3 regions of the Variovorax stachyos genome follow, and region 2 is predicted to be linked to each of the others. Evidence: predicted binding sites of a transcription regulator. Region 2 holds the regulator's gene; each other region holds the start of a gene.

Region 1 (7,661 bases), on a different contig from region 2:
CCTGGAAGATGGTTTGGGGCCCGCGCCGCTATCAGCTGCGGATGCCGAGGATGGCGTCGAACATGGTCGAGGCGGTCTGGATCACCTTGGCGTTCGCCTGGTACATCTGCTGGTACATCAGCAGGTTGGCAGTTTCCTCGTCCTGGTTCACGCCCGAGATCGAATCGCGGCTGGCGCGGATCTGCTCCGTCACGCTGGTCTGCGTCTTCTCGGCCGTGCGGATCTCCATGGTCCGGTTGCCCACCGCGCTCACCAGCTGCGCGAAGGCGCTGCCGAAGGTCGAGGTGCCGCCATCCATGACGGCCTTCTTCTGCAGCGCGCCGAGCAGCAGCGCATTGCTGCCGTCGGAGACGCCGCCGCTGTTGTTCTTGATGGTGAAGGTGTCGCCGTCGGCGGGCGCGCCCGTCATCTTGACGGTGATGCCGCCGAAGCTCATCGACGCGCCGGCCGTGTAGGGCACGGGGTCGCCTGCGGCGTAGACGGTCGAAGTGCCGTCGGCCAGGGTCACCGTCACCGCGGAAGCCGCCGGGAAGCCCGACAGCTCTCCCGTGGCGGCGTCGAAGCTCAAGGTCACCGGCGCCGTCAGCGGCGCGGCCAGATAGCCGGCATCGACCCTGGGCGCGCCCAGCGCGCCGGTGCCCTGGTTGCCGGCAGTGTTGCCCGCGATCAGCGGCGAGGCCGCGGCCACCTTGGCGGTGTCGAGCACCAGCACGTCCACGTCGCGCGCGCCGGTGCGCGTGGGCTGCACCAGGAAGCGGTCGCCGGCCTGGGCCGTGCCGCTGGCCACGCTCAGGCTGACTCCGTCGAAGCTGATCGGGAAGGCGGTGAAGGTGCCGATCACCTGCTTGTCGGTCAGGCGCGTCACCGAGTAGTTGAGCACGCCCGCGACGTCCTTCACCTCCACCGAGTAGTCGCTGATGCTGAGCTGCGCGGTGTCGGTGATGCTGGCGCCGAGCACCATGTCGCCGTTGTTGTGGGCGTTGGTGAACACGCCGGGCGCGGCCTGCGAGAAGAAGTCGGTGCCCAGCACGCCGTTGAGGTCGACCCCGAGCTTGTGCTGGTCGTTGAAGGTGTCGGTGAGCGACATGGCCAGGCGGCCGATGGCGTTCTGCGAGGTGCTGAGCGTCTCGTTGCGGAAGGCCATCAGCCCGCCGATGGAGCCGCCGCCGAACACGCTGTCGGCGAGCTCCGTGGCCGTGCCGTTGATGCCCACCAGCGACAGCGCCGTGCGCGTCGGGTCGGCCGCCGAGGGGCCGGCCTTGAGCGACATCGCCTGGTCGCCCAGCACCAGCGACTGGCCGTTGCCGATGAAGACGTTGTACTTGCCGCCGTCCTGTTCCAGCACCTTCACGTTCACCAGCTTGCCAAGCTGGTTGACCAGCTGGTCGCGCTGGTCCAGCAGGTCGTTGGGCGGCTGGCCGCCGGCCACGGCGCTCATCTGGCCGATCCGGTGGTTGAGCGAGGCGATCTGCTTGGCGTAGGTGTTGATCTCGCCCACGCTGCCCTGGATCTGTTCGTTGACCGAGGTGTTGAGATCGCTCAGGTACTGGTCGGTGGCGCGGAACTTGTTCGCGAGCGCGTGCGCGGCGCTGATGAGCTGCTGGCGCGCCGCCGGGTCGGCCGGCGTGTTGGCCACGCCCTGCACGCCGGCGAAGAAGCTTTGCATCAGCGGCGAGAGGCCGGAGGTCTTGTCGGCCAGCAGCGAGTCGATGCGGCTGATCTGCGCGTTGTAGCTGGCGAGCGCGGCGCCCGAGGCCTCGGCGCCGTTGAGCTGCGAGGTGAGGTAGGCGTCGTAGCTGCGTGCCACGGTGGTGACGCGGGCGCCCGTGCCGACGAAGCCCGAGGCCAGGCCGATGGCGCCGTTGGTGGCGATCATCGAGGTCTGGCGGCTGTAGCCCGCGGTGTAGACGTTGGCCGTGTTGTGGGCCGTGGTCATGAGCGCGCTGCGGGCCACGCTCAGGCCCGTCAGGCCGGTATAGAACATCGACATTTGGCTTACCTGTAGGGATATCTGTTCTGGAGGTGGGCGCGGCGCGGCGGCCGGCCCGTTTCCTGTTTATCGGCAGCGGCGGCCGAAGCTGAAGGCGCAGCCGGGCAGCCTCATGTCAGGCAGCGAGCCTGAACACGCTGACGGTCTGCACCAGGCTGCCGGCCTGCTCCTGCATCGATTGCGCGGCGGCAGCGGCCTCTTCCACCAGCGCCGCGTTCTGCTGCGTCACCTGGTCCATCTGGGTGATCGCCTGGTTGATCTGCTCGATGCCCTGGGTCTGCTCGTGGCTCGCCGCGCTGATCTCGCCCACGATGTCGGTCACGCGGCGGATGCTGCCCACGATCTCTTCCATCGTCTTGCCCGCTTCGCCCACCAGCGCCGTGCCGGCGTCGACCTTGCCCACCGAGTCGTCGATCAGGCCCTTGATTTCTTTCGCTGCGGCAGCGGAGCGCTGCGCGAGGTTGCGCACTTCGGAGGCCACCACCGCGAAGCCGCGGCCCTGCTCGCCGGCGCGTGCCGCTTCCACCGCGGCATTGAGCGCGAGAATGTTGGTCTGGAAGGCGATGCCGTCGATGACGCCGATGATGTCGACGATCTTCTTCGACGAGGCGTGGATCGAGGCCATGGTGTCCACCACCTGGTTGACCACGCTGCCGCCCTTGACCGCCACCTCGGAAGCAGACAGCGCGAGCTGATTCGCCTGCCGCGCGTTGTCCGCGTTCTGCTTGACGGTGGAGGTCAGCTCTTCCATCGATGCCGCGGTCTGCTGCAGCGAACTCGCCTGTTCCTCGGTACGCGATGAAAGATCCTGGTTGCCCGAAGCGATCTCGCCGGATGCCGTGGCGATGGCGTCGCTCGAATGCTTGATCCTGACCACCACGTCGGTCAGCTGGTCCTGCATCTGCTTGATCGAGTGCAGCACGCTGCCCTGGCCGGCCGTGTCCGCCTCCACGCCCACCGTGAGATCGCCATCCGCGATGCGGCCCACCACGTCGGCCGCATAGGCCGGCTCGCCGCCGAGCTGGCGCGACAGCAGGCGGGCCACCACCACGCCCAGCCCCACGCTCGCAACCAGGCCCACCAGCGCCATGGCCAGCATCAGCAGGCGCGAGGTCTTGAAGGTGCCCTCGGCACTCTCCATGCTCGCCTTGGCCATGCCGTCGGCATGCTTCACCATCTGGTCGAGCACTTCCTCGACCGCGCGCGAATCCTTCAGCAGCTGCGTGCTCTCCTCGGCCACGCGGCCGTCGAACTGCGAGCTGTCCAGCGACTGCTTGGAGATCAGCTCGATGAACTCGCCCATGCGCTTGCGCAGCGGCTGCACCAGTGCCTCGTAGCGCTCGTGGAGCTTGGTGCCCGCCTCGCTCTCGAGCAGCACCGGCTTGATCTGGGCCATGCGCTCGCCCAGGTCGGCGGCGGCCTTCTTGAGCTCGGCGATGGCTGCATTGCGCTCGCCCTTGGTGGAGGCCGACAGCAGGCTCATCTGCGCGCGGCTGGCATACAGCAGGTGGATGTTGGCCGCCTGCGCCGCCTCGAGCGTGCGCATCTCATGGTTGTAGAGCGTTCCGGTCGATGCGTTGATCCGGCTCATGTGAAAGATGCCGAGCACGCTGACCACGGCGCCCAGCGCCGCGACCACCAGGAAGGCGAGGATCAGCTTGACGCTGACACGAAGCTCTTGGAACCACTGCATTTTCTTTTCCTTCGTGGGCCCATGAATGCGGGCCGGACCCAGGGTTTATCGGCGGGCCGGGCCCGAAATTGAGTGCCGCCGACTCGTCACGCTAGAACTCCGTCCAGTCGCCGGCCGGTGCCGCGCTCGCGGGCTGCGGGAGCGCCTTGGCTGGGGCGGCTGCCGGGCCCTTGATGGCCGGCGCGGCGCGCTTCGCCAGGACCGTGCGGCTCACCGGCGTACCTTCGCCTGCGGCTACGGTGCTGTTCGCCTTGGGAGCGGCCGTGCGGCTCCTGGCCTGGACCTGGGCCAGCACCACGGCCGCCGTCTCGTCGTGGCCGAGCTTGAACACGCGCACTGCCTCGACCAGGCTGGAGGCCTGCTCCTGCATGGACTGCGCCGCGGCCGAGGCTTCCTCCACCAGCGCCGCGTTCTGCTGCGTCACCTGGTCCATCTGGCTGATGGCCTGGTTGACCTGCTCGATGCCCTGGGTCTGCTCCTGGCTGGCGGAGGTGATCTCGCCCATGATGTCGGTCACGCGCTTGACGCTGTCGACGATCTCTTCCATGGTGCGGCCCGCTTCGGCCACCTGCCTGCTGCCCTCCTCGACCTTGTCCACCGAGTCGTCGATCAGGGCCTTGATCTCCTTCGCCGCAGCCGCCGAGCGCTGCGCCAGGTTGCGCACCTCCGAGGCCACCACCGCGAAGCCGCGGCCCTGCTCGCCGGCGCGCGCGGCTTCCACCGCCGCATTGAGCGCGAGGATGTTGGTCTGGAACGCGATGCCGTCGATCACGCCGATGATGTCGACGATCTTCCTGGACGAGGCATTGATCGACCCCATGGTGCCCACCACCTGCGAGACCACGCTGCCGCCCTTGACCGCCACTTCCGAGGCCGAGAGCGCGAGCTGATTGGCCTGCCGCGCGTTGTCGGCGTTCTGCTTGACGGTGGAAGTCAGCTCCTCCATCGACGCCGCGGTCTCTTCAAGCGAGCTGGCCTGCTCTTCCGTGCGCGAGGACAGATCGTGGTTGCCCGCAGCGATCTGGCCCGAGGCGGTCGCGATGGTGTCGGTGCCGGCGCGCACCTGGCCCACCACGCGCGCCAGGCTTTCGTTCATGTTCTTGAGCGCATGCATGAGCTGCCCGGTCTCGTCGCGCGACTGCACTTCGATGCGGGCGCTGAGGTCACCGCCGGCCACGGTCTCCGCCACCTGGATGGCGTGGCCCAGCGGCCTGGTGATGCTGCGCGCGATCAGGAAGGAACAGGCGCCCCCGACCAGCAGCGTGAGCGCGGCCATGATGAATCGCAGGTTGAAGCCGCTCGCGTTCGCCGCGTCGATGGCGCGGCTCATGTCGTCGATGGCCTGGCGCTCCAACGCCAGCAGCGACAGCACCCGGCTCTCGTAGGCCTTGGCGGCGGGCTGGAAGACGTCCCTGAACACCGTCTCGGTCTCTTCCGCGTTGCCGCTGGCCTTGGCCTTCTGAACCGCGTCCTTGGCCGCCTGGTACTTGGCGCGCAGCTCGACGATGGACTTGAAGGTGGCCTTCTCCTCGTCGGTCACCAGCAGGGCCTCGACCTTGGCCATGGTCTCGCCGCCCTTCTTCACGCTGTCGGAGATGACATCGGCGAAGGTGACGGGTAGCGAGGCGTCCGTCGTCTTGGCGATCATCGCGGTGCGCGCGATGGCCGAGTAGGTCAGCACGTACCAGTCGGAGATCAGCCGCTCCTTGGCCAGAGGACTCTCCATCATCTGGCGGGTGGCCTCGGCGTTCTTCTTGGCGCTGACCAGCGCGACCGTGGAGGCGATCACCGTCAGCGCCAGCACCAGGCCGAAGCCCAGCGCCAGCCGCGTACCGATGCGGAGGTTGGAAAGAAACTTCATCATGCTAATCCGGTAATGAAAAAAGTCAGGCAAGGCTGGGCTCTGCGGCCTTCAGCCTGAACACGCTCACGGCCTGCACCAGGCTGCCGGCCTGTTCCTGCATCGACTGCGCCGCGGCGGCGGCCTCTTCCACCAGCGCCGCGTTCTGCTGCGTCACCTGGTCCATCTGCGTGATCGCCTGGTTGATCTGCTCGATGCCCTGGGTCTGCTCGTGGCTCGCCGCGCTGATCTCGCCCACGATGTCGGTCACGCGGCGGATGCTGCCCACGATCTCTTCCATCGTCTTGCCCGCTTCGCCCACCAGCGCCGTGCCGGCGTCGACCTTGCCCACCGAGTCGTCGATCAGGCCCTTGATTTCTTTCGCTGCGGCAGCGGAGCGCTGCGCGAGGTTGCGCACTTCGGAGGCCACCACCGCGAAGCCGCGGCCCTGCTCGCCGGCGCGTGCCGCTTCCACCGCGGCATTCAAGGCCAGGATGTTGGTCTGGAAGGCGATGCCGTCGATGACGCCGATGATGTCGACGATCTTCTTCGACGAGGCGTGGATCGAGGCCATGGTGCTCACCACCTGGCCGACCACATCGCCACCCTTGACCGCCACTTCGGAAGCAGACAGCGCGAGTTGATTGGCCTGCCGCGCGTTGTCGGCGTTCTGCTTGACGGTGGAGGTCAGCTCTTCCATCGACGCCGCGGTCTGCTGCAGCGAGCTCGCCTGTTCCTCGGTGCGCGAGGACAGGTCGTGGTTGCCCGAAGCGATCTGCCCCGACGCGGTGGCAATGGTGTCGGTTCCATTGCGCACTTCCCCCACCACCCGCGCCAGGCTCGCGTTCATGTTGCGCAATGCGTTCATGAGCTGGCCGGTCTCGTCGCGCGATTCCACCTTGATGCGGGCGCTGAGGTCGCCGCTTGCCACGGTCTCGGCAACCTTGACGGCTTCGCCGAGCGGGCGCGTGATGCTGCGCGCGGTCAGCCATGCGCACAGGACGCCGAGCGCCAGGGCCGCCGCCGACAGCACCACCATCAGCACCCGGCCGCTCTGGTTGTCCTTCGCGATACCTGCAGCGACCGCATCGATCTGCTCGCGCTCGTGCGCCGCGATCCTGTCCACGGCCTCCTCGTAGACCTTGAGCGCGGCGGCGAAACGGGTGTCGGCCAGCTGGTTCGCGCCCGCGGCATCGCCGGCAGTCTTGAGCTTGACGATCTCGGCCAGCGTGTCGAGCACGACCTTGCGCGCATCGGCCACCTGGGCATAGAGCTTCTTCTCCTGCGGCATGCTCAGCAGCGCCTCGAGCTGCTTCTGCACCGGGTTGATGCGCTGCGAGGTCTCGAGCCGCGCCTTGGCGAAATACGCCTCGGTCGCGGGCTCGGTGGCCTTCACCATCGCGAAGGTCTGCACGATCGCGGGCCCGAGCAGCTTGGCCCATTCGCTCGCCAACCGCTCCTTGACCAGCGCGCCGCGCACCATGTCGTCGGCAGCATTGCCCACGCTCTGCAGGCGCAGGGTGCCGATGGCCGAGATGACGGCCAGCAACAGCAGCATCGCCGCGAAGCCGAAGCCCAGGCGGGTACCAATCTTCCAGTTCTTCATCTCAATTCTTCCCTTTCCACCAGGCCCATCTCTTCGCTGGACATCAGGCGGTCGATGTCCACCAGGATCAGCATCCGCTCTTCCAGCGTGCCCAGCCCGATCAGGTAGTCCGTGTCCAGCGCCGAACCCATCTCCGGCGCTGGCTTGATCTGCTCCGCGCTCAGCGTGATCACATCCGACACGCTGTCCACCACCATCCCCACCACGCGCCCGCCGATGTTCAGCACGATCACCACCGTGAACTGGTCGTACGTCGGCGTGCCCAGCGCGAACTTGATGCGCATGTCGATGATCGGAACGATGATCCCGCGCAGATTCACCACCCCCTTGATGAATTCCGGCGCGTTGGCGATGCGCGTCACCGCGTCGTAGCCGCGCAGCTCCTGCACCTTCTGGATGTCGATGCCGTATTCCTCTTCGCCCAGCGTGAAGGCCAGGAACTCCAGCGGGCGGGTGCCGGCTGCGGCGGAGGAGGATGCGCCGTGGGCGGCGTGCCTGGGGGATTCGATGCTTGTGCTCGACATGTCTGGGT
Region 2 (7,661 bases):
GCTGGCCACCGTCGTCTGGAACGACCGGCAGCGCCGCGACCCGATGCGCGGGCGCCTGCTGCGCACGCTGCTGGGCGCCGGCTTCAGTGCCCGCCTGGCCAAAGCCATGCTGGAGCACCTGCCGGCCAACCAGAGCTATGCGCAGGGCATGGCCTTCGTGCGCTCGGAGCTGGTCCGCACCCTGCCCGTGATGGAGGACGAGGATGCGCTGCTGGCCCAGGGCGGCGTCTATGCGCTGATGGGCCCGACCGGCGTCGGCAAGACCACCACCACCGCCAAGCTCGCCGCGCGCTGCGTGATGCGCTTCGGCGCCGACAAGCTGGCGCTGGTGACCACTGACAGCTATCGGATCGGCGCCTACGAGCAGCTGCGCATCTACGGCCAGATCCTCAACGTGCCGGTCTACGCGGTGAAGGACGCGACCGACCTGCAGCTGGTGCTCAACGACCTGCGCAACAAGCACATGGTGCTCATCGACACCGTGGGCATGAGCCAGCGCGACCGCGCCGTCTCGGAGCAGATCGCCATGCTGGGCAGCAGTCCGCGGCCGGTGAAGCGGCTGCTGCTGCTCAACGCCGCCAGCCACGGCGACACGCTCAACGAGGTGGTGCATGCCTACCGCCACGGCGCGAGCGGCAACGAACTGGCCGGCTGCATCTTCACCAAGGTGGACGAGGCCACGCACCCCGGTGCGCTGATCGACACGGTGATCCGTCACCGGCTGCCGGTGCACTACGTTTCCAGCGGCCAGAAGGTGCCGGAGAACCTGGCGCCGGCCGACCGCGCCGCGCTGGTCGACAGCGTATTCCAGGCCAAGGCGCCGAGCGCGCTCTTCGTGCCTGGCGAGAGCGACCTGCAGGACAGGCCGGCCGCCGCCGAGGACGCGTCGGAGGTGGCGCAGGCGCAGGCCGAGACCGAGCGCCTCCGGCTGAAGTACCAGCAGCTGATCCATGCCATGGCCCACGACGCGCAGGAGGTGGCCTGGGCGGCCAAGGCGCTGGCCGATGCCGACCTGGGCTTCGATGCCACGCGCGAGCTCTGGCGCATGGCGGCCGACGAGAACGTGCTGCACAAGACCGTGCTGCAGTCGCTCAAGGCGCATGCGTGGAGCGAGATCGCCACCGGCTGCGACCGCCATGTGCTGGCGCTCGGCGGGCAGCTCGGCCTCAAGTCGAACGAGGGCGGCGATGCCTACGGATGCGAGAGCAGCCTGCTGCTGTCGGATCGCGACGGCCAACCGCTGGCCGCGCCCAACCAGTGGCTGTCCACCGCCGCTGCCGGCACGGCTGCCGCAGCGGCGCGCAGGGCCGGGCTGCGCCCGCTGCAGTGGGTGGCCCAGCAGGACTTCGGCAAGCCGGTGGTGCACGCGCTGCCGCGCCTGCCCGCCATCGAATTCATGAGCGAGCTCCAGGCTCGCGGGCTGGCCTGGCTGGCGCGTGCGCCGGGCTCGACCGCCATCGTCGACACGGCCGGCGGCCGCGGCACGCTGGCGCGGCTGGAGCTGGCGTTCGGCGAGGCGCACCCCGTGCGCTTCAAGGGCAAGCCTGCACTGCAGGCCGAGGCCCACGCCGAAGTGCTGCTGCGCGGGGAGCACGGACTGCCTGCGCTGCGCTGCGTCGCGACGCGCGTGATGGATCCGAAGAGCCGCAAGATCCTTGCACAGAATTACCTGCTGTCGAACATCGGCAGCGATGTCGGCGCGGCGCAGCTCGCGCAGTGGCAGGCCTGGGCGGCGCAGGCCGAGCCCTGTTTCCGGCTGATTCGCCAGGGCCTGCAACTGGTGGGCGGAATGGGCGAGCTGGGCGACCCGCACATGATGAAGCGCGTGCTGATCGCCGGCCAGGCCGGCACCACCGTGTGGCGGCTGCTGCACGCCGAAGGGGAATGGGCGGGCCGCACCCGTTCGCTGCTGAGCCAGCTCACCGGTCGGCGCCTGCGGCCCGACCGCGCGCCCTCGGGCAACGTGCTCTACGAGGGCGTGGCCAAGATGTTCCTCTTGCTGGAGGCGCTCGGTACATGAGCCGAACAGCCGCTCCGAAGGCGAATACCGAAGCGCGCAGCGCAGAGGTTGCGCAGTGAGCAAAGTGGTACTCGATCAAGCGGATGGCCTGCGCCGCCTGTTGGCGCAGACGCGCACCCGGGTGCTCGCGTTCGCGAGCATGGGGCGCGGGCTGGGCGTCACCACCGTGGCGATGAACCTGGGCGCCGCGCTGGCCTGCCAGGGCAGGGAGGTTCTGCTGCTGGACGAGCATGGCACGAAGGCGGGCACCGTCTCGGCGGCGTGGGCCCTCGATCCGCCGGGCACGCTGGCCGATGTCGCCAACCGCCGTCTCACCATGGAGGGCGCCGCCGCGCGCGCGCCCTGCGGCGTCTACGTGCTGCCGACCGTGCCGCACACGCCGGCCGCCAGTCCGGACCCGCGCACGCTGTGGGGCGGCGACGTGATCCTGGTCGATGCCGCGCTCGACGGCGAGGGCCGTCTCTCCGCCCTGGCGCAGGCGGCCGACGAACTGGTGCTGGTGATGCAGCCGCACGCGGCTTCCATCACCGCCACCTACGCAGGCATCAAGCGGCTGCACTACGCGCATGCGCTGCGCCAGCTGCGCTTCCTGGTCAACGGGGTGGCCGAGCCCGGGGCGGCGCAGCAGGTGGCGCACAACCTGGCCCAGGCCGGCAGCCGCTATCTCGCGGTCTCGCTCCAGGCAGCCGGGTGGGTGCGTGCCGAGACCCACGCGGCCGATGCCGGGCGGCTGGGCCGCACGGTGGTCGAGGCCTATCCCGCCAGCCCGGCGGCGGCGGACTTCCGCCGCATCGCCGACGAGATGGCCCAGTGGCCCTGGCGCCCGGGCGCGAGCCTGGCGCCGCAACCTGCGCCCAGGGTGCAGGGCATGAACACCGCCGAGGCCTGCTGAGGCCCGGCACCTGGAGAAGGAAGAAGGACGACCGTGTACACCGCACAGGGAACCATTGAAAAGTCCCATCTGCTCAAGCAGCACCAGCCCATGGTGCGGCGCATGGCGCTGCAGATGCTGGCCAGGCTGCCTGCCAGCGTGGAGCTCGACGACCTCATCCAGGCCGGCATGATCGGCCTGCTCGATGCGTCGACGCGCTACCAGGACAACCGCGGCGCGCAGTTCGAGACCTTCGCCAGCCAGCGCATCCGCGGCGCCATGCTCGACGAGTTGCGCGCCAACGACTGGGGCTCGCGCGGCCTGCGCCAGTCGGCGCGCAAGGTCGAAGGGGCGATCCAGGCGCTGGAGCACCGGCTGGGCCGCGCGCCCACCGAGGGCGAGATCGCCAAGGAGCTGAAGATGACGCTGGAGGCCTACCAGGGCCTGCTGCAGGAGATCCAGGGCTGCCAGCTGCTCTACGTCGAGGACTTCTCGCAGGACGGCGAGGGCGATAGCCCCTTCCTCGATCGCCATGCGAGCGAGGCGCGCGGCGAGCGTGGCGGCGGCGACGACCCGCTGGCGCAGCTGATGGAGAGCGGCTTCCGCCACCAGCTGGTGGCTGCGATCGCCGAGCTCCCCGAGCGCGACCGGCTGCTACTGAACCTCTACTACGAGGAGGAGCTCAACCTCCGCGAGATCGGCGCCATCCTCGAGGTCAGCCAGTCGCGCGTGTGCCAGCTGCACAGCCAGGCCATCAGCCGGCTGCGGGCGAAGCTGAAGGATCTTCTGTAGCTCGCCGGCACTCGGTTTCAGTGCCCGCCCGAAGGGCCCCGGCGCGCCTGCGACTGGTTGGTCGAGCCGACCTGGGTTTCGCGGTCGTGGCGGCTCTCGGGCGTGCGCTTGGGCTCGTTGCGCTGGGTGGCAGGCTGGTGACCGGCCTTGTTGTGCTCGGTCTGCCCCTTGCGGTCGTTCTGCGAATTCGACATGCGGACTTCCTTTGACTGAACGGACATGCGCTCATGTAGCGCCCGGCCCGGCGCCCCCGAAGCCTGCCGGCGCCGGCCCGGCGTGTAGGAAAACGCCGCCACCGATGTGGCAATGTTTGATTTCCGCCGCGCAATCGCCCAGCATGGTCGCCATGGACACACCCATCTTCAGCGCGCTGCCCGGTGGAGGCCAGACACTCGCCGGTGAAGGGTCGGAGCTCGCCGAGCTCGGCCTCGAAGGAACCGTGGTCGCGCTGACGGCGGACCACCATGCGTACGCCAGCGAGCACGAGCGCGCGACCCGCGCCCAGATCGCCTGGCGGCTGGCCCGGCTCAAGAAGTCGCGCTTCGCGGGCGAGTACGACAGCGCGCGCACCTATCCCGCGCCGGTGTACTTCGTGCCCAGCGACACGCTGGTCGGCGACGCGCTGCCCAATGCACTCGGCATCGCGAGCCATCACGCCTTGTTCGGCGGGGTAGTGCCCTATCCCTTCGTGCTCACCAAGGCGCTGGTGCACCCGCTCATCGATCCGGCCGCCGCGGCGCCGCCCGGATGGAACCACGGCTTCGCCGGCCAGGTCGAGCATGCGGTGCTGCGGGGCTTCTCGGTTTTTACGCAGGAGGATGCGCGCCGCGCCGGAATGCGCCTGCTGGAGCAGGGCGCCATGCGCGTCAAGCCCGTGCGCGCGACCGGCGGCCGCGGCCAGCAGGTGGTGCGCGACCGGCAGGCGCTGGAGGCATGCATCGAGGCCCTGGATGCGGCGGAAATCGCCGAGCACGGGCTGGTGCTGGAAGAAAACCTCGAGCACCCCGTGACCTACAGCGTCGGCCAGGTGCACGTGGGCCGGGCCATCGCGAGCTACTACGGCTGTCAGCGCCTCACGACGGACAACCAGGGCCAGAAGGTCTACGGCGGCTCGGACCTCACCGTGGCCCGGGGTGACTTCGATGCGCTGCTGGAGCTGAGCTTTCCCGAGGAGATCCGCCTTGCCGTGGAGCAGGCACGCAGTCTCCACCGCGCGGTGCTGGCCGCGTTCCCCGGCTTCTTTGCCTCCCGCATCAACTACGACGTGGCGCAGGGCGAGAGCAGCGCCGGGCGCTGGTGCTCCGGCGTGCTGGAGCAGTCCTGGCGGGTGGGCGGCGCGAGCGGCGCGGAAATCGCGGCGCTCGAGGTTTTCGAGGAGCAGCCGGAGCGCCGTGCGGTCAACGCCTCCTGCTTCGAGATCTATGGCGACGGCGTCGTGCCGCCGCCCAATGCGTGCGTGTACTTCAGCGGCGTGGATGCCAGTGCCGGCCCGATCACGAAGTACACCGTGGTCGAGCCCTGATGCCCACCCGACATGCACTGATCGACATCCCCGTAGACGGCGTGCACATCGCCGGCACGCTGGTCGCCCCCTCTGCCATGGTCCCCGGCGTGCTGCTGGTGCACGGCTGGGACGGCAGCCAGCAGCAGGACATCGCACTGGCCCACGAACTTGCGGCCCTGGGCTGCATCTGCCTGACCTTCGACCTGCGCGGCCACGCCCGCCACGTCGCGCAACGCGAAGCCGTCACACGCGAGGACAACCTGCGCGACGTGCTGGCCGCCTACGACACGCTGGTCGGCCATCCCGCGGTGGACCCCCAGGCCGTCGCCGTCGTCGGCAGCAGCTACGGCGGTTACCTCGCGGCCGTGCTGACATCGCTGCGCCCGGTGCGCTGGCTGGGCCTGCGCGTGCCCGCCATCTACCGCGACGAGAACTGGGAACAGCCGAAGCGGCGGCTCAACGGCGACGACCTCACGCTGTACCGCCAGACCACCATCGAGCCCGAGAAGAACCGCGCGCTGGCCGCCTGCGAAGACTTCTTCGGCGACGTGCTCATCGTCGAGTCGGAGAACGACACCATCGTGCCGCACCCGGTGATCGAGAACTACCTGGCCGCCTTCAAGTACGCGCGCTCCGTGACCCACCGGGTCATGCTCGGCGTCGACCACGCGATGTCGAAGAAGGCCTGGCGACAGGCCTACGTCCAGATCGTGGTCGCCTGGATGACCGAGATGCGCCTGGCAGCGAAGGCCCAGGACAAGGAGCGTCCGCCGGAGCAGGCGCAACGCTACGAGACCTGGCCGAGCGCGAGCGCTTGAGTGCCCCGCTTGCAAAGCGCCGGGAGAAACGAGAAGTTTTTAATACGCCTGTTTGCTGAGCGCCCTTCAAGAAGCGCGGAATGAGCCGAAAAGCACTCAGATCCAATCAGACATAGCGAGCATCAAAACAATGTCCAGACTCATCATCCTTGCCCGCCACGGCAGCGTCAGGCAAGTCAACATCGAGGGCCAGGTCACCACCATCGGACGCGATCCCGAGTGCGACGTGCAGATCGACAGCCTGGGCGTGAGCCGGCGCCACGCCACCATCCACTGGACCGGCGACCGCTTCGTGCTGACCGACCTGCAGAGCTTCAACGGCACCTTCGTCAACCACGAGCGCATCTGGGAGCATGCGCTGCAGAACGGCGATGCGATCGCCATGGGCGAGTGTCAACTGCGCTTTCTCTACAGCTCGAAGGCGCTGCCCAGTGCGGATGCGTTGCGGCTGGTGACGCGGGCCGACGACCTGCATGACTTTCATGCCGCGCGGGAGCGCAGCGACTGGGCTGCGTTCTTCCGGCGCAGCAGGACGGCGGGGAGCCGCGGTGGGGCGGTGGTGCACCATCGTTGATTCGAGGGGAGGGTGGGAGCGCGAGCAGCGCCCGTCAATGGGAGAGGGCTGGAACCGCGAAGCGTCCAGCGTTACCTAGGGGACAACATTCGGCTTCTTCGTGACTGGCCGAGACCCTGATGAGCATTCCTGAAAGTAAAACCGACACTCGCCAGCAACTATTGATCTCTGATCACGACCGCATTCAACCCTTTCGGCAGGGTGAGGTCCGGATGTCCCATCAGAGCCATCATGGTGTTGAATCGTTTGCTTCCAATCAGGGGATTCTTCGCCCGGCCCCTTGGCCCGATGTCCGGCAGTTCGTGCCGGATGGGCAGCAACCGGTTTTCCCGTCCGTCCTGCCCCTCTCCAACACCGTGCCTTCGCCTGGCTCATGGCGCATGTCGGGCCTGAAGCAGCCACACCCCGCATATAGAGTCTTCCCCGTCATTCCCCCGGATTCATATTCCGGTTCCGATGACGAGTACGGCGTCGATACTTTCGAACTCCCCCACACCAATCCCCCGAATTCAGAGCCAGTTCAGATGAAGAGCACGGCGATCCGCCCGAAATTAGGGGCTTCGACAACCCGCATGTGCGCTTGCCGGCCTCCTGTGAGCTGCTCGGGCCTGAATCCTTGTCTTCAAACAAGCTACCGGAGGTCGGCTCTCCGCCTGGCAAGCGACTGTGGCCATTTGCCGGCGACATGTCGTCGGTCAATCTGACGCGGTTCCGGGCAATGTGCCGTCGGTTACGCAGCAGCGACCGACACGAAAAAGGGGTTGACCATGACAGTCAACCCCTTTTCATCTGGTGCCGGAGAGATGAATCGAACACCCGACCTTCTCATTACGAATGAGCTGCTCTACCGACTGAGCTACACCGGCTAAGCCCTCGATTATAGCGGCTCGTGATACCGGGTGAGCCGCTCGACCTCGTTCTTCGACCCCAAAATCACAGCCACGCGCTCGTGCAGCTTGCCCGGCTCCAGCTCGAGGATGCGTTGGCGGCCGTTGGTGGCGGCGCCGCCGGCCTGCTCGACCAGCCAGCTCATGGGATTGGCCTCGTACATCAGGCGCAGCTTTCCGGCCTTCTCGGGCTCG
Region 3 (7,661 bases), on a different contig from region 2:
GCAGCTCGATCAGGCAGTCGCTGCCCACGGGCAGCTGCAGGCCGACGGCCTCCAGCACCAGCCCGACGGCCCGCGTGAGGCGGCCGGAGTGGGTGACGGTGGCGGGGATGCGATTGACGTCGACGCGCGCCTGATTCAGCGTGCCGATCCAGGACTGCAGATGCGGGTTGGCCTGGGCCGTCATGATGCGTCGACGTCGCGGTTGAGTGCGGCTGTCACATGCTTCCAGCGGGTCTCGAGGCTGGCATCCATCTCGCCGCTGGCGGACTGCACGCGGCAGCCGCCGCGTGCCAGCGTGTCGTCGGGGCGCACCTGCCAGCCGGCGATCTGCAGCTCGTTGCCCAGGCTGTTCTTCACCAGCGCCACGTCGTCGGGATGCAGCAGCAGGCGCGGCTCGCCTTGCAGCGCGGGCTCGGCATGCAGCAGGTCCTGCACCAGCGGCAGCACCCATTCGGGCTCGGCGCGCAGCGTGCGGTGCACCACCTGCCGCGCCACGTCGAGCGCCAGCGTGAGGATGGCGTCGGCCAGTTCGCGCTCGGCGTGGCGCAGCGCGGCCGGCAGCGCGGCGGCCAGGGCGCGCAGCTGCTCGGCATGGGCGCTGGCGGCGGCAAGACCCGTGGCCAGCCCTTCCGCGTGGCCTTCGGCACGGCCCTTCGCCAGGCCTTCGCGGTGGCCTTCGGCACGGCCCTCGGCGCGCGCCTGCAGGCGCAGGCGGGAGAGCTCGTTGTCGCGCGCCAGGGACTCCGGGTCCACGCGCGGAACGACCAGGGCATGCGCGTTGTCGTGGGCGTTCTCCTCGCTGTCGAGCGTGCCCATTTCCCAGCGCTGCCAGGCGGAGAGGGATGGCTTGGCGGCGGCCTTCGGCGCGGCAACCGGCCGCGCGGGCGCATAGGCCGCCGCGAGGCGTGCGCGCGGCGTGGGTGCCGTGGCTGTTTGCTTAGACGAAGTCATCGGTTCCAGGCGCCGCGATCACGACCTCGCCGGCATCGGCGAGGCGGCGCACCACTTGCAGGATGGCCTTCTGCTCGGCTTCGACCTGCGAGACCCGCACCGGGCCGCGCAGCTCGATGTCCTCGCGCAGCGTCTCGGCGGCGCGCTGCGACATGTTCTTGAGGAACTTGTCGCGCAGCTCCTGCGTGGAGCCCTTGAGCGCGATGATGAGCGACTCGGATTCGATGTCCTTGAGCAGGCGCTGGACGAAGCGGTCCTCCAGGTCCAGCAGGTTCTCGAAGACGAACATCTCGTCGACGATGCGCTGCGCCAGGCCCTCGTCGTGCTCGCGCACGTGGGCGATCGCCTCTTCCTCCTGCGCGGTGCTCATCAGGTTGACGATCTCGGCCGCGGTGCGAACGCCGCCCAGGCGGCTGCGCTTGAGGCCTTCGCCCGAGAGCATCTCGGTCAGCACGTCGGTCAGCTCGGCCAGCGCCGCGGGCTGCACGCCGCCGAAGGTGGCCACGCGCATGATCACGTCGTGCCGCAGGCGCACCGGCAGCTTTTCCAGCACCTCGGAGGCCTTCTTGCGGTCCAGGTGGACCAGCAGCGTGGCGAGGATCTGCGGGTGCTCGTCGCGGATCAGCTCGACCACCTCGCCGGCCTCCAGGTCGTTGAGCCGCTCGATGCCGCCGTGCGGCTCGTCGGGCTGCAGGATGTCCTCGAGCAGGTTGCTGGCGCGGTCGTCGCCCAGCGCCTTGCGCAGTACCGCGCGGATGTAGCTGCCGGAGCCCAGGTGGAGGGCGGAGAGCTGCTCGGTCTCGAGGCGGAATTCCGCGAGCACGGCCGCCAGTTCCTCCTTGGACACCTGGCTCAGCTTGGCCATCGCGGCGCCCAGCGCCTGCACCTCGGTGGTGGGCAGGTGGTGCAGCGTGGCGGCGGCGCGGTCCTCGCCAAGGGACATCAGCAAGATGGCGGCTTTTCGGGTGCCCACTGCGCTCATGGATTCATCCAGTGCTTGATCAAGGTAGCGACGAGCCGCGGGTCCTGCTCGGCGGTCTGCTGTACGTAGTCGAGGTCGGCCTGGCGGCGTTCGGCTTCGCGCTGGAGCATGCCCAGCCGGGTCTCGTCCGCTTCGTCGTCCGGATGGGCGAAGGCGGCCGCGACGGGTGGCGCCTCGAGCACGGCCGCGGCCGGCGGCGCCAGGTGCTTGCGCAGCAGCGGCCGGAACACGGCGAACCAGGCGAACAGCGCGAGCACGCCGATCAGCAGGTACTGGCCGATGCTCTTGGCGAGCTCGATGTTGGCGGGGTCCTTCCAGACAGGCAGCTCGGACTGCTGCTCGTCGTGGCCGTCGCGGGCGAAGGCGCTGTTGAGCACGTTGAGCGAATCGCCGCGCTCCTGGCTGTAGCCCATCGCCTCCTTCACCAGGTTGCGGATCTGGTCGACCTCGGCGGGCGTCAGCGCGCGCGCCTTGCCGTCGGTGCCGGCCACGTGGTTCACCACCACCGCCACGGACAGACGCTTGATCCCGCCGGCGCCCTGCTGCACATGGCGGATGGAGCGGTCGAGCTCGTAGTTGGTGGTCGTGTCCTTGCGCGAGCTGCTCGGGCCGCCCGGGACGGTGCTGGTCGTTGCCGTCGTGGTGGTGGCAGCCGGCGGCGTGGCGCCGTTGGCGGGTGCGTTGGCCGGCCGCGGCGCGACGATCGGCGCACTGGGGCTCGTCGGCGGCTGGTTCGACAGCGCGCCCGGCACGCCGCCCGGGGGCGTGGCACCGAGCTGGTTCGACTCGCTGGACTGCTGGCTGCGCACCGCGGCGTTGCGCGGGTCCTGGTTGGGCGCGAACTTCTCCTCGGTGCGCTCGACCACCGAGAAATCGATGTCGGCCGCGACCTGCGCGCGCACATTGCTCGCGCCGAGGATCGGCTGCAGGATGGCCTCGATGCGGCGGATATAGCCCTGCTCGATCTCCTGCGCGTACTTGAGCTGGCTCACGTCCAGGCCGCGCGCGCCAGCGTTGGCGGCCGACAGCAGGTTGCCGCGCTGGTCCACCACCGTCACGCTCTTGGGGTCCAGCTCCGGCACGCTGCTGGAGATCATGTGGACGATGGCGCTGACCTGGCCCTCGTCGATGCCGCGGCCGCGGTGCAGGCTCAGCACCACGGAGGCGGAAGGCTTCTTCTGCTCGCGCACGAAGAGCGAGGGCTTCGGCAGCGCGAGGTGGACGCGGGCCGATTCGACCGTGCCGATCGACTCGATCGAGCGGGCCAGCTCGCCCTCCAGCCCGCGCTGGTAGTTGACCTGCTCGGCGAACTGGCTGGTGCCGAACTTCTGGTTGTCCATCAGCTCGAAGCCGACCCCGCCGCCCTTGGGCAGGCCCTGGGCCGCGAGCTTGAGGCGCACTTCAGGCACCTTGTCGCCGGCGATCAGGATCGCGCTGCCGCCCTCGGCGAACTTGTAGGGCACGTTCATCTGCGCCAGCGAGGCGATGATCGCGCCGCCGTCGCGGTCCGAGACGTTGGTGTAGAGCACCTTGTAGTCGGGTGCGCGGCTCCACAGCATGAAGGCGGCTGCGGCCGCCACCAGCGCTGCGGCGCCGATGATCAGCGGCAGCTTGGGCTGGGCGCGCAGGCGTTCCAGCAGCGGCGCGCCAGCCACCGCCGGCATCGTGCCCGCTGGCGCTGCCGTGCTGCTCATGCTTGGGCCCCGGCCATGGCGCAAGCCAGGAGGAGCGGGAGAAGTCGTCGAGGTGGAGTCATGCCGTTGAAGTCGCGAGCAGCCTTTTTGTGTCGCGATCGATTCTCGGCAGCAGGCGCGAAATCGATTGGTCGAACAGCCGGGGTTTTCGGCGTCAGTTGGGCCCATCTCTTTCGGGCCCCCGCGGTTACGCTGAAAACACGCGGGAGAGCCACGGCCCTCCTGTAGGAACGCAAGCGTCTTCCAGATTCAACAAAAGGTTCTACATGTCCATTTCCGCCATCGAATCCGTCCTGCAGCAGATGCGGGTGACCGCGCTCCAGACCGGCATCGCGCCGCGCCCCGCGGCCGAGTCGGCCCCGCAGGCCGGCTTCGCCGCCGAGCTGAGGCGCTCGCTCGAGGGCATCAGCACGGCGCAGAACAAGGCCTACGGCCAGGCCGAGGCCTTCGAGCTCGGCAAGCCGGGCGTCGCGCTGAACGACGTGATGGTCGACCTGCAGAAGGCCAACGTGGCCTTCCAGACCGGCCTGCAGGTGCGCAACCGGCTCGTGGCCGCCTACCAGGAAGTGATGAGCCTGCCGGCCTGACGGCTCCTGTGGGTTGTGGAGCGGGCAGGGTGCGCATCTTTTTCAGCCGGGCCCCTAAAGCTTTGGATGCCCCCGCCGATAACTTCAACAACGATGGCTTGAGTCTCATGGTGGGAGCGGGTCCAGCGTTGCGGCCGCAGGGCCGGATTCCACAACCTTTGTCTACAGGAGTTTGAAATGGCGCAAGTCATCAACACCAACAGTCTCTCCCTGCTCACGCAGAACAACCTCAACGCATCGCAGTCGTCGTTGAACACCGCGATCCAGCGCCTGTCTTCGGGCCTGCGCATCAACGGTGCCAAGGACGACGCCGCCGGCCAGGCCATCGCCAACCGCTTCACGGCCAACATCAAGGGTCTGACGCAAGCCCAGCGCAACGCCAACGACGGCATCTCCCTCGCGCAGACGACGGAAGGCGCACTGAAGGAAGTCAACAACAACCTGCAGCGCGTTCGTGAGCTGGCGGTGCAAGCCGCCAACGGCAGCAACTCGGCCAGCGACCTGAAGTCGATCCAGGACGAAATCACCCAGCGCATGAGCGAAATCGACCGCGTCTCGGCGCAGACCGATTTCAACGGCGTGAAGGTGCTGTCCGCCGGCGCGAAGCCGCTGACGGTGCAGGTCGGTGCCAACGACGGCGAGACCATCAAGATCGACCTCAAGCAGATCGACTCGTCGACGCTCGGCCTCGGCGGTTTCTCGGTGAGCAGCAACGCCCTCCCGGTGAGCGAAGCCATCACGCAGACCAACCTGGCTGCCACGCCCACCGCTGTCGATCTGAGCGCTGCCGCCACGTCCCTGGGCGTTGCCGCCAGCTCGTTGAGCCTGCACAACGTGAAGGACGCCACCGGCGCCGCCACGGCCAACTTCGTGGTCAAGTCGGGTGACAGCTTCTATGCCGCGTCGGTCGACGACGCCACCGGCGACGTCGTGCTGAACGTGGCCGACGTCGAGTTCACCGACACCGACAACGGCGTGACGACCGCCGTGGCGCTGAACAACCAGTTGGTCAAGGTGGGTGTGGACAGCACCGGCGCCACCACCGCCTACGTGGCCGTGCAAGGCAAGAACTTCGCCGTCGGCGCAGGCGCCCTGGCCAACGGCGGCGCGACGCCGACCGACTTCGACAACACCGGCACCGACATCGTCCTGAGCGGCGCCGGCAAGACGGCCGAGTTCACCGGTGCGGCTTCCATCGACCCGATGAAGAAGCTCGACGCGGCGCTCAAGATGGTCGACGACCTGCGCAGCTCGCTGGGTGCAGTGCAGAACCGCTTCGACTCCACGATCGCCAACCTCGGCACCACGGTGACCAACCTGTCTTCCTCGCGCTCGCGCATCGAAGACGCCGACTACGCGACCGAAGTGTCGAACATGACCCGCGCACAGATCCTGCAACAGGCCGGTACCTCGGTTCTGGCCCAGGCCAACCAGACCACGCAAAACGTGCTGTCGCTGCTGCGCTGATCGAAGTGAAGGCATCGCAGGCCTTTCGGGCGCAAGCCCGACAGCGCCTGCGCTGTCCTCTGCGGCTTGGGCTCGGCCCAGGCCGCAGAGGACAGCGAATCAATCCGAAGGTGATGACCATGGCGATCCCCGTTGCCCCGGCGGCAGACAACAGCCCCTGGTGGACGCAGATGCTTCCGGTCCGGCGCAATGCGCCGGCCTGGGACGAGCAGGCGTCGGCCGAGGCCATGGACGCGGCGACGCCCGTGCAGGTAGAGCAGGCCGTGCGCGAGCTCAACGCGTCGCTGCAGACCCGCTCGGTGGGGCTGCAGTTCGAGGTCGACGAGGACACCGACAAGGTGATCGTCAAGGTGGTCGATCGCGACAGCGGCGAGCTCATTCGGCAGATTCCGTCCGAGGAAGCAGTGCGCATCGCCAGGATGCTGGACAGCGCGCCGGGCCTGCTGATGGACCACTCGGCCTGAGGACGAAGTCTCCGTGTCACGTTGAACAAGAAAAGAAGGAACCCCATCCATGGCATCGATCAGCAGCCTCGGCATCGGCTCCAACCTGGACCTGAGCAGCCTGCTCTCCAATCTCGAGACGGCGGAAAGCCAGCCGCTGGTGCAGCTGCAGCAGCGCCAGGTCAGCTTCACGAGCAAGCTCTCGGCTTATGGGCAGCTGCAAAGTGCCCTCACGACGCTGCAGACGGCGGCCAAGAAGTTGGGTGACCCGGCCTTCTTCCAGGGCGTGAAAGCGACTGCCGGCGCTGCCGATGTCCTCTCCGGGACCGCCGGCGCGACGGCATCGGCCGGCGCATACAGCATCAACATCAGCCAGCTCGCGCAGGCGCAGTCGGTCGTGGCGGCCGGCCAGGCCAGCGCCAAGACCGCGATCGGCAATGGGACGCTCACCATCGACTTCGGAACGATCGCCGGCGGCACCTACGACGCAGTGAGCGGCAAGTACAGCGGTGCGAGCTTCACCCCGGACACAAGCCGCACGGCCAAGACCATCACCATCGATTCGAGCAACAACACGCTCGAGGGCATACGCGATGCGGTCAATGCGGCAAAGGCCGGCGTGACTGCCAGCATCGTCAACGACGGCAGCGTGACGCCCAACCGCCTGGTGCTGACCTCGACCGAGACCGGCAAGGTGTCGAGCATGCGCGTCGCGGTCGCAGGCGACGCGGCGCTGTCTAACCTCCTGGCTCACGACCCGGCGGGCGCCCAGAACCTGCAGCAGACCCTGCAGGCACAGAACGCCGAGCTCACCGTCAACGGCATCGCCGTCACCAGCAAGACCAACTCGGTGAAGGAGTCGATCCAGGGCGTCACGCTGAACCTGCTGAAGGTCGGCACGAGCAGCCTGGGCGTTTCGCGCGACGTGGCCAGCGTCGAGACGGCGATCAACGATTTCGTGAAGGCCTACAACGCGCTGCAGGGCACCGCGGGGACCCTGACCAGCTATGACGCCGACAAGAAGAGGGGTGCCGCCCTGCTCGGCGACGGCACGCTGCGCAACATCCAGGTGAGTCTGCGGCAGGTGCTGACCAATCCGCAGGGCGGTGCGATGAAGACGCTGTCGGAGATCGGCGTGGCCTTCGAGAAGGACGGGACGATGAGCGTGAACGCCGACAAGCTCAAGAGCGCGCTGGCGACCAACCTGGAGGGCGTCGCCGGCCTGTTCTCGAGCGACAGCGCCAGCACGGCCGGCTATGGCAAGCAGTTGAGCACGCTGGTCGACAAGCTCACCGGCACCGGTGGCGCGCTCAAGGTCGCGACCGACGGCATGAGCAAGTCGCTCAAGGACCTCGACGCGCAGTACGACGAGATGCAGGCGCGCGTGGACGCGAAGGTGGAGTACTACCGCGCCCAGTTCACGCAGCTCGATCTGCTGGTCAGCAGGATGAACAGCACGAGCAGCTACCTCACCCAGCAGTTCGCCAGCATGGCGAAAAGCGGCAAATAGCACCCGGCCACGGAGCACGCATGTACA

Evidence for each region. Region 2 encodes FliA, which starts transcription of late flagellar genes. Its sites were predicted from a motif close to CTAAAGTTTNNNNNNNNNNNGCCGNTA; they were not measured.
Region 1: flgK (flagellar hook-associated protein FlgK) is a predicted target of FliA. The motif match lies at 2,058-2,084, and genes of this name have one in related genera.
Region 3: ACMGEZ_RS27685 (FliC/FljB family flagellin) is a predicted target of FliA. The motif match lies at 4,269-4,295, and genes of this name have one in related genera.

Annotation. Positions count from the first base shown of each region.
Region 1 covers NZ_JBLFFN010000030.1:5,868-13,528, forward strand. Annotated here, with positions in the region: gene flgK (flagellar hook-associated protein FlgK) at 32-1,990, opposite strand; gene ACMGEZ_RS28570 (methyl-accepting chemotaxis protein) at 2,106-3,683, opposite strand; gene ACMGEZ_RS28575 (methyl-accepting chemotaxis protein) at 3,775-5,544, opposite strand; gene ACMGEZ_RS28580 (methyl-accepting chemotaxis protein) at 5,570-7,129, opposite strand; gene ACMGEZ_RS28585 (chemotaxis protein CheW) at 7,126-7,653, opposite strand.
Region 2 covers NZ_JBLFFN010000004.1:17,304-24,964, forward strand. Annotated here, with positions in the region: gene flhF (flagellar biosynthesis GTPase FlhF) at 1-2,020, shown strand, start outside; gene ACMGEZ_RS08350 (MinD/ParA family ATP-binding protein) at 2,076-2,912, shown strand; gene ACMGEZ_RS08355 (RNA polymerase sigma factor FliA) at 2,946-3,683, shown strand; gene ACMGEZ_RS08360 (hypothetical protein) at 3,701-3,877, opposite strand; gene ACMGEZ_RS08365 (DUF3182 family protein) at 4,030-5,205, shown strand; gene ACMGEZ_RS08370 (alpha/beta hydrolase family protein) at 5,205-6,005, shown strand; gene ACMGEZ_RS08375 (FHA domain-containing protein) at 6,136-6,579, shown strand; tRNA gene ACMGEZ_RS08380 (tRNA-Thr) at 7,370-7,445, opposite strand; gene ACMGEZ_RS08385 (class 1 fructose-bisphosphatase) at 7,457-7,661, opposite strand, start outside.
Region 3 covers NZ_JBLFFN010000026.1:53,864-61,524, forward strand. Annotated here, with positions in the region: gene fliI (flagellar protein export ATPase FliI) at 1-184, opposite strand, end outside; gene fliH (flagellar assembly protein FliH) at 181-951, opposite strand; gene fliG (flagellar motor switch protein FliG) at 938-1,933, opposite strand; gene fliF (flagellar basal-body MS-ring/collar protein FliF) at 1,930-3,627, opposite strand; gene fliE (flagellar hook-basal body complex protein FliE) at 3,894-4,214, shown strand; gene ACMGEZ_RS27685 (FliC/FljB family flagellin) at 4,392-5,681, shown strand; gene ACMGEZ_RS27690 (flagellar protein FlaG) at 5,801-6,145, shown strand; gene fliD (flagellar filament capping protein FliD) at 6,195-7,634, shown strand; gene fliS (flagellar export chaperone FliS) at 7,655-7,661, shown strand, end outside.